One region of the Peribacillus muralis genome, then DNA from elsewhere that is predicted to be linked to it. Evidence: riboswitches for the same ligand, from Rfam matches in the RefSeq annotation. Region 1 holds a riboswitch; the other holds the start of a gene.
What was found. Region 1 has a riboswitch for S-adenosylmethionine ahead of ABE28_RS12995 (bifunctional homocysteine S-methyltransferase/methylenetetrahydrofolate reductase). Riboswitches for the same ligand answer to the same signal wherever they lie in the genome.

Region 1 (5,064 bases):
ATATATTTCGTAAGTTCCGCTGTCATTTCATAACGAAGGAATGGAGTGATTAAATAAATTCCCTTGAATTTATCTCTTGCTGCGTCCACTAGCTCCCTAGCAATGTTAACACCTTCCATCCTTGCCTTTACAGGGTCATTCCCTGCTAAAGCCATTGCTCGCCTGACATTGTCCGGCAATTTGATGCCTGGGATTTCATTGTGGATGAATTCGGCATTCCTCGTGCTTGTCAAAGGCATGATCCCGATGAAGATCGGCGTTTCCAAATGTTTGGTCGCTTCATGAACTTCCTCCATTTGTTGGACTGAATAAATGGGCTGCGTCAAAAAGGAATGCGCACCACAGGCAATTTTCTTTTCGATTCGCTGCACTGCTTTATCCAAATATTTCACATTGGGATTAAACGCGGCGGCAATCTTGAAATTTGCGCGTTGGCCCAAACTTTGACCCGAATAAGAAAGACCCTCATTAAATTGTTTGACCATGCTTATCAAATCAAAGGATGATAAATCATAAACCGATGTGGCACCGGGAAAGTCCCCGATTTTGGATGGATCGCCGGTAATGATCAATATCTCGTTCAACCCCACCGTCTGCAAGCCCATTAAGTGGGACTGCAGACCGATTAAATTACGATCACGACATGTTATATGTACCATTGGCTTCACATTCAATTGGGTCTTCAATAAATTTGCCAGTGCCTCATTCGATATTCTTGGTGAAGCAAGTGAATTATCCGCTAATGTAATGGAATCCACGCCTGCACTTTTTAAAGCTTTCGCACCAATCATGAAATTTTCTATCCCCAACTTTTTCGGTGGATCGAGTTCAACAAGAATCGTCCTTTCTGTTTTGGCCTTTTCATATAGAGGAAGTTCCCCTTCTCTATCGTTTATCTCAATTATTTCTATTTGCCGTGGTTTCGTGAATTTTTCATTTACAGGAGCCAAGCTTCCAACTGCCTTCTTCACGGCTTGAATATGCAGGGGAGTGGTTCCGCAGCACCCGCCTATGATCGTCGCTCCTTGCTTACGTAAGTCCAGGGCACTCGAGCCGAAATATTCAGGAACTGCTTTATAGACGAGCCTTCCATCCACATAATCCGGGAGGCTTGCATTCGGATAGATGGCAATCGAAGCATGTTTTGGCAAATTCACTTCTTCCAATGAACGAATCATATGGTGCGGGCCAAGCCGGCAATTCACGCCAACAACATCTGCCCCCAATTGCTCAAGCTTTTGAAATGCATCATTTAAATGGAGCCCATTTTGGAGATTGCCCAGTTCATGCATGGATACATTTGCAATGATGGGCAGTTCCGTTTCTTTTTTAACGATTTGCAATACGGTTTCCAGTTCTTCGAGATCATAATATGTTTCCAGTAGGATCCCATCCGGATTTTCCATCAATAAGCTGTAAAGTTGTTCACGAAAGCCTCGCTTTATTTCTTCCATGCTCAAATCGGATTTTCTAATACTTCGCTGTGCCCCGATTGTACCGAAGACGTAAGCCTTGCCTTTTGCCGCTTTTTTAGCGAGGATGACTCCTTGGCGATTGATCTTGCTTACCTCATCTTCGAGCCCATGACGCTTCAACTTGTTGAAGTTGGCACCATAGGTATTCGATTGAAGGATATCTGCACCCGCCTCCAGATAGGCACGATGGATCGATTCTATTTGATCGGGGTTCGTACAGTTCAATTCCTCATAACACTGATCAATGCCATAGGAGTATAATAAAGTCCCCATTGCCCCTTCTCCTACCAGCATTCTTTCTTTTAATTCTTTACGAAAATTCATTATTACACCCTCTCTCAAAAACGATTATGTTTTTGTCATTTTCTAAGAGTATGAGAGAAAAGGAAAAAAACCTTCTCAAAGAAGAAGGTTTCTTGAAACTTTCTCCTCATCTATCAAGCTCTGCTTGCTGGATTTAGCACCTTTGCCTAAGCTGGTTGCTGAGGTTTCTTCGGGCCAGTCCCTCCACCTCTCTCGATAAGATCGATATTCAATTTTCACAAATTTCAAAATTTATTTATATTTAATTTACATGATTAACCTGTCCATTTCAATACCTTACTCGCCATTTTTTCATTTTTCCGATAATTACTTCACTTCTTTACAGCCTGAATTCGTTTTCCGGCCCTTTGTTTCCAGTCCTCCGCGAGTGAATCCAAAGCAAATAAAGTACGTGCTCCTTCCAGCCCGTCCCTTCCATGGAGAATCACCTCCGTTGCGTATTGAACGGTAATTTTTTCCTGATGTCGTTCAAGTAACACGATCTCATCTTGCTTCTTTATGGTCCCCTCTTTGATGACCCTTGCAAAATACCCAGTGAAACCAGTTTTCATGACTGATTTCAAAAAGCGAGGCTCGAGGTTATAATGGGATATCGTCGAGCAGGGTATCCTTCCCTGGTTAATTTGGATGATCGCTTCACCCATTTGATAAACATCTCCAATATATGTAGTATCCTCGGTCATCCCTGTCACTGTTACATTTTCACCAAATGCAGGAATATCCAGTTTTTTAGAGAATTTGGCATTCCATAATGCGTAGTGTTCATAAGGATAAAAACATATAACCCGATCAGGACCCCCGTGGAATTTTACATTGCCTACTCCGTCACCCATTATGCCCGATTTTGTTACCGTTAAGGTCTCGACTGCTTGTTTGCTCATCGCGGAGAATATGTTGATATTCGCAAATGTTTCTTGTTTTGGCTTCCCGACTTGAAGTGAAACTATTTTCTTGTTATTCATTTATCCCTCTTCCAATCCTCATAAAATGTGAATTATTCTTATATGAATAAATTATACTAAAAATCCCTTTTATTCTATAGTTTTTTTAGGAGAATATACCATTACTGAAAATCACACAACTTTCGAATTGGATGAAATATCATTGAATTCCAAGAAAAATCATTAGTAAGTTACCGTAATAATGTTGCTATTTCAGAATTAAATATGGTAGAATATGAACACAATATATAGTCGAAAACTACAACGGTTCGCCTATATGTTGATTTCACGATTGAATTCCTCATTGTCGCTCTTTAGGGAGCGATTTTTTTTTGCCCTGCTTTCGCCTTCCGACATGACCACTTCTTCATAGTCGCTAAACATACATACAGAAAGCCAAGCATTCCTTCTCCGCTTGGCTTTTTTTCGTATTAAGCTTGTTTCTTTTTTTTCGGTGCCGCCTTCTTTCTGGTGGTTTTTTTCTTTTCCGGCTCTTCATGTTTCGTTCGGTCAATGGAAGCCTGTAATGCCTCCATTAAATCGGTTACATTGTTTGCGACCGGTTCCTTTGTTGTGGCACTAATCGCCTTCTGTCCCTTTTTCTTAGATTCAATCAGTTCAAGTAAAGCGGTTCGATAATCATCAGTATATTTGGTCGGGTCGAACGTCGATGTTAATTGATCAATTAACAGGACTGCTGTATCAATTTCTTTTTTTACGATCGTATCATTAGCTGGGATATTGGGAACATCCGCTGCAGGACGCACTTCATCCGGATAATGAATCGTTTCCATCACTAGCGTATTATCAACGACTCGAATGACAGCCATTTGTTCTTTTGAACGAATGATTATTTTCGCTATTCCTACCTTATTGGATTCCTTAAGCGCTTGTCTTAAAAGGGAATAGGCTTTTATTCCTCCGTCGTTGGGAGACATATAATAACTGCGGTTAAAATAAATCGGATCGATTTCCTCTATTTTCACGAAATCCACGATTTCCACAGCTTTTTCTTCATTTTGTTTCTTCAGTTGTTCTAGTTCATCGTCCTCCAAGACGACAAACTTTCCTTTTGTATATTCGAAAGCGCGAACGATATCATCTTTACCCACTTCTTTCTGGCATACCGGGCAAACCTTTTCATATTTAATTGGTGAGTGACATTCCTTATGCAACGTCCGTAAAGATATATCCTTATCTTCCGTAGCCGCATGAAGTTTAATCGGTATGTTCACCAAACCGAATGATATGCTCCCCTTCCACATTGTATGCATATGGGTCACCTCATAATTTATTTTTTATTAATTTTAAGAACACTGTTATTATCCCCCTTCGTCATAAAAAAACCGAAAAAAAATTTGCCAACTCTAAGCCTTTGTTTTTTTGGAAAAAATAATGTTAATCATCTATTTGCGGAAGGTGTTATTTAAAAATGAAACCGATGCTGCCAACTTATTACCCAGAAGCGCCCAACTCTAACGATTGGCGTTATGAAGTCAAGTATGACGGCTTTAGGGCCGTTCTAACGGTTGACTCCGATACGATAAGCATTGTGAGTCGGAATGAAAAGGAATTATCTCAGCTATTCCCGGAAGTCATTACCTTCATTAAGGAAATGGATTTGGAAACGTATCTCCCCTTAGAGCTGGATGGAGAATTGGTATGGCTGACGAATCAAGCAAAGGCAGATTTCTTTCAGATGCAATGGCGAGGCCGTTTACGAAACCAATCTTTGATACTGGAAAATGCTCATTATTCCCCATGCCGTTTTATAGCGTTCGATCTCCTGCGAATCAAAGGAAAGGACGTCAGAGGCACATCCATGGAGAAGCGCCGGGAATTGATGGTGAAGATGGGGAAACAACTCGGCCTTCCAAGTCCTCCCGACCCTACCGATCAAGCAATAATACAAATAATTGAAAGCTTCGATTGTCTGGATGCCGCATTGAATGAGGTGATTCTCTTTGATGGAGAGGGAGTAGTTGCCAAGGAAATTCGAGGTACATGGCAAGAAGGGAAACGAACGACATCTTGGATTAAGACCAAAAATTGGAAGGCGGTTTCCTGTTTCATCACGGCATTGCATAAAGAAAACGGATATATATCCCTTGGGGTATTCAAGGAAGGTGAAATATCGAAAATCGGAAGTGTCAAAAATGGTTTGAGTGCTCAAAACAAAAGGATCCTGCATGACCTCATTAAGCAAAATGCCTCAGGAGAGGACGCACAGTTTTACTATATCCACCCTTCCATTTGCATCGAAGTTCAATACTTACACGTTTATGAGGAAAATGAATTGCGTGAGCCTCAGTTTTCGCAATGGC
Region 2 (5,064 bases), 200 kb from region 1:
ATAAGTCACGATACCACCGGGTATGACGACACGCATCATCCAGTAACCCGCTTCTTTGGGACGTTGCAAGTAAAGGCCGGCCCATTTGAACATATCCCATTCCTCTTTAGGAATCGATTCAAATCCATTAGCAGCATAATGGGCAATATCGTCAAAAATGGCGAGCCCGTCTTTTTCCAATTTCCTTATTTCGGTTTTATTTTTAGCGATCAAAGGATTCTCCGACCAAAGTTTCTCGTATACCATTGATTTTTCCTCCTTGATCAAATCGCTCTCTTTGCTGTCAAAAAGCTGATTACTTGTTCGACGCACTCTTCTACACTGTACCGGTTGGACTCTAGAATGATTTCCGGCTGTTCAGGCTCTTCGTATGGAGAGTCGATACCCGTAAAGTCTTTGATGATTCCTTTACGTGCCTTGTCGTAGAGACCTTTAGGGTCGCGGACCTCGCACTCCTCGATGGGGCACTTTATGTATACTTCAATGAACTCCCCTTCTGCAAGCAAATCCCGCACAATCTTGCGGTCTGCGCGGAAGGGTGATATGAAGGCGGTCAATACGAACTGCCCGCTATCGACAAAAAGCTTGGAAACTTCGCCTATTCGCCTAATATTCTCCGTTCGATCTTCTTCTGAAAATCCTAAATCTTTATTTAATCCATGGCGGATATTGTCCCCATCCAACACATAACTGCGTATATTCCGGTTATACAGCTCTTTGGCAACTGCATTTGCAATCGTTGATTTCCCTGATCCCGACAGGCCCGTAAACCATAGGACCGTGCTCTCATGTCCGTTCTGCTTCCGGCGCAGTTCCTTGGTCAATGACGATTCATGCCATGTTACATTTGTGTTTTTACTCATTATGCTCCCCCTCTTACTGCACTTCTTCATATTTTTACCAATCAGTTAAAAACTTCATTCTTTTTTAGCCCTTCGATCAACACCTCAATGACTTCTTTACGGCTAAATGTAGCTGGAGGAATTTCACCATTTCGCAGCATTTCCCTTACCTTCGTTCCGGAAAGGATTACATGATCCTCCTTGTCATGCGGACAAGTTTTGGCTGATGCCATATTACCGCAAGCTTTGCAATAAAAACTATGTTCGAAAAATAACAGGGTAATCCCTAGCTCATCCGCATTAAAATTCCCGAAGATTTTTTGCGCATCATAAGTGCCATAATAATCGCCAACCCCAGCATGATCACGGCCGACAATAAAATGGGTACAGCCATAGTTTTTACGTACCATCGCATGGAAAATGGCTTCCCTCGGTCCTGCATATCGCATCGCGGCAGGGAAAACGGCAAGGGAGACCCGATTCTCGGGATAATATTTTTCAAGAAGCACCTTATAGCTCTCCATTCGAACATCAGCCGGAATGTCATCAGATTTAGTGGCACCTACAAGCGGATTCAAGAATAGACCGTCGACGATTTCCAAAGCTGTCTTTTGGATATATTCATGGGCACGGTGGACTGGGTTCCTGGTCTGGAATCCGACAACCGTTTTCCACCCCTTCGCTGCAAAAGCTTCCCTCGTCTCGACAGGATCCAAATAATGAGCATGAAATAGGGAACGTTCAATCCTTTTGACCAATTTTATTTCACCGCCGGCATATACATTTCCACGTTCATATAAATTTTTCACCCCTGGATGCTTCTCGTCATCCGTCTGATAAACCAACGTCGCTTCCAATGTTTTATCTGGAGTGAAGATATCGGAAACAGTAAGGACGCCGTATGTTTCCCCCTCATGCGTAAGCTTTACTTCCTCTCCGATAGTAAGGGTCTTTGCTGACGATTCCGATAATGGCAGTGTAATCGGTATGCTCCAAACATGGCCGCTGCTCAGTCTCATAGTTTTGACAACAGCCTCGTAGTCTCTTTTTGTGAAAAAGCCTTTTATCGGGCTATATGCGCCCGTCCCTATCAACTCAAGGTCACTTAAGGCAATCGCATCAATTTCGACTGAATTTTTTATTTTACCAGTATCATATGTTGGTTCCCAAAGATCGATTAAAGTTCCTCCGTGAGGCAGACTGTTTGTCATGCTAATTTCCCCCTATGTTTTCTATTTATTTAGGATAAATGCAAGCCGCATTCCGTTTTTTGAGCGCCTTGCCAGCGTCCTGAGCGTAAATCATCCGCATTAATGGCAGCTGAAGTGCAGGTCTTACAGCCAATACTCGGATAACCGTTATCATGCAGGATATTATATGGCAGTCCATTTTTATGTGCATACCGCCAAACGTCCTTCCATGTCCAATGGATTAGCGGACAAATCTTAATTGATTGGAACTTATTATCTCTATTGATGTACTCGGTTGCGGCCCTTGTTTCGGATTGCTCGCGTCTCAGCCCAGACAGCCAAGCCGTTGCCGTCGAAAGCACCTCAGTAAGTGGAGTGATTTTACGGATATGACAACACTTATTAGAGTCACTTAGCCATAATTCGTCTCCATATTCCGAAGCTTGTTCCTCCAGCGTCAAAGCAGGTTTCTTCATCTCTATTGAAAGGTCCGGATATTTTTTTTTCACTTGATCGATCAATTGATACGTTTCCTCAAAATGGACATCCGTATCGAGGAAAACGATTTTGGCCGCAGGGTTCACCTTTGCCAGTAAATCCGTAAGCACGATGCCTTCTATCCCAAAGCTACACGCATATATGAGCTTATTCCCGTATTCTTCATTAGCCCATTTCAGTACCTCCAAAGCCCCTTTTGTCTCACTATCTTCAGGAAAGACCGGTAAAGAATCACAATTGAAATTTTCGTATTTAATTAATGCAACCAACCTTATAGCCCCCTCTAAAACTTGCTTGCGTATCAATGGCTGGAGTAACAGGTGATCGGAACCCACTGTATCTTTAATTCTAGGAAAAAGAGACGAATTTAACCAATATTCTCTTTATATTAGTTAAACACGCCTCTAGTTTTTCTAGTCAGCAGCTGTCTTATTTAATTCTAAGCTTTTCATTTCTTTCCATTTGAATGATTTTACCATCTTGGACAACAAGTGTGATGGATCCATACTTCATTGAATGAAGCATTTCTTGAAGTCTTTCAAATATTTCCTCAAGCTGATTCTCTTTATCCAAAATAGTTCCTCCTTTAAGAAAATCGACCACTCATTTAATTTTCTTAAATTTATATAATTCCACTCAACCTTACATTGTTATGGATTATTCAAAATTTTTATAAAAAACAAAAATCTTTCCATAATGGAAAGATTTCAAGGTAAATAACCATTACCTTATCTTCCAAAATGGTGAACCATTTTGTTGGATGTAGCACCTTGCATACATCATGCAGGTTGCTGGACTTCAAAGGGCCAATTCCCTCCGTCGCTCTGGATAAGTTTTATTATTTTAAATATTACCATATATTCAATCCTTGTCAATGGAGTTTTCTTATAAAACAACTTGGATTAATTAAATGGATGAATTGTAATTATTATACACGATATTCATTTTCTATTTTTTTGTCCATGTCCTACATGCTTGCATTTATGGATGATCTGCAATTGAATGAATTAGCTATGCAAGAAACGGAATCAGAGTGACACATTTCTTAATTGAATTGCCTCTACAAATTCCTGAACTTGACCTTGGACGCGATCGACCAGGTTCACATCATGAATCGGGTTTTCTGGAGTTGTTTTATCTATTTCCTTATCAACGAAATAAATGCCTTGCAATGGCTCGCCTTTTAAGATGGAAATTAACGGCTTTAGTGCATAATCAATCGCCAATAAATGCCTGTGGCTCCCCCCGATCATAATCGGAAGCACCGGTTTTCCCTTAAACGCATTTTCCGGCAGCAAATCAATCAATGCTTTCAATACACCCGTGTAGGATGCTTTATATACAGGTGATCCAATGATGATTCCCCTCGCTTTAGAAATCTTTTCTGCAAGCTTTAAAATTTCTTCGCTGTTATAAAGGCCTTGGAACAAATCATCTGCTGAAAATTCGGTAATTGAATAATATGCTGTGGCAAAGCCCTCTTTCTCAACTAATGATTGAATATGTTTCAGTGAAATGTCCGTTCTTGATGGAATTGCAGGACTTCCTGATAATATGACAATTTCGCTCATGTACATTTCCTCCTATTATCTTATTTCCAAACTTGCACTTTCCTTCATGTATTATCTGTTATTTAATTTTATCGTAATAGTCTGAAAAATAGAAGTCAACTTACAACCCTTGGCCAGTTGTTGTTTATTTTCGTTTATTCCAACGAAATCGAACGTACCTATCTATATAAAACCTGAACGAATGGAATAATGCGTTTTTCAGTGCGGATCGTGAAGAGCGATTGCTTCAGTGAAAATCAATTCGACATAATCGTGAAAAAGGTCGTGCCAATAATTTATAGGGTTAAAAAAATATAGACAAACTCTATGAAATGAGTTTGTCTATATTCTGGACTCGATAGTGACAGCTGCTTTTTAACCGATTTTCAAATCTGCCTCTTTCAAGGATGCTTTTACCATATCTATAAAAAGTCGCATAAAACGATCATCACCCGTTAATTCCGGATGAAAAGCACTGACAAGGACATGTTCCTGTCTTGCAGCGACGACTTTATTATCATATTCAGCCAAAATCTCCACATCCACCCCAGCTCCAACAGCATATGGAGCACGGATGAAAACGGCTTTGAATGGTTCTTCCATTCCATTGATCGATAAGTTCGCCTCAAAGCTATCACGTTGACGGCCAAATCCGTTTCTTTTCACGGAAATATCCATCAATTCAAGATAAGCCTTTTCATCGCCAGACAAACGATTGGCCGCCAATACCATTCCCGCACAAGTACCGAAAATCGGTTTTTTTTGGTCAAAGAATGTTTTGATTGGACCCATAAAGCCATAGCGATCCATAAGCTTTCTCATCGTCGTACTTTCCCCGCCAGGTATGATCAAGCCATCGATTTCGCTTAACTGTGATGGTTTTTTTACGATTAATGCTTGCGCACCGGCTGAATCGATTTGGTTCAAGTGTTCTTCAATTGCTCCCTGTAATCCTAAGACACCGATCGTTATCATCTTACCAAC

Region 2: linked by a shared signal. The riboswitch ahead of ABE28_RS12095 (YezD family protein) and the one ahead of ABE28_RS12995 (bifunctional homocysteine S-methyltransferase/methylenetetrahydrofolate reductase) in region 1 are both predicted to bind S-adenosylmethionine.

What each region holds. Positions count from the first base shown of each region.
Region 1 covers NZ_CP017080.1:2,687,298-2,692,361, forward strand. The annotation lists gene ABE28_RS12995 (bifunctional homocysteine S-methyltransferase/methylenetetrahydrofolate reductase) at 1-1,799, opposite strand, end outside; SAM riboswitch class I at 1,903-2,001, opposite strand; gene ABE28_RS13000 (MOSC domain-containing protein) at 2,111-2,761, opposite strand; gene ku (non-homologous end joining protein Ku) at 3,172-4,014, opposite strand; gene ligD (DNA ligase D) at 4,173-5,064, shown strand, end outside.
Region 2 covers NZ_CP017080.1:2,484,732-2,489,795, forward strand. The annotation lists gene ABE28_RS12075 (nitrite/sulfite reductase) at 1-246, opposite strand, end outside; gene cysC (adenylyl-sulfate kinase) at 264-863, opposite strand; gene sat (sulfate adenylyltransferase) at 905-2,053, opposite strand; gene ABE28_RS12090 (phosphoadenylyl-sulfate reductase) at 2,083-2,787, opposite strand; gene ABE28_RS12095 (YezD family protein) at 2,960-3,103, opposite strand; SAM riboswitch class I at 3,256-3,365, opposite strand; gene ssuE (NADPH-dependent FMN reductase) at 3,559-4,101, opposite strand; gene pdxT (pyridoxal 5'-phosphate synthase glutaminase subunit PdxT) at 4,456-5,055, opposite strand; gene pdxS (pyridoxal 5'-phosphate synthase lyase subunit PdxS) at 5,057-5,064, opposite strand, start outside.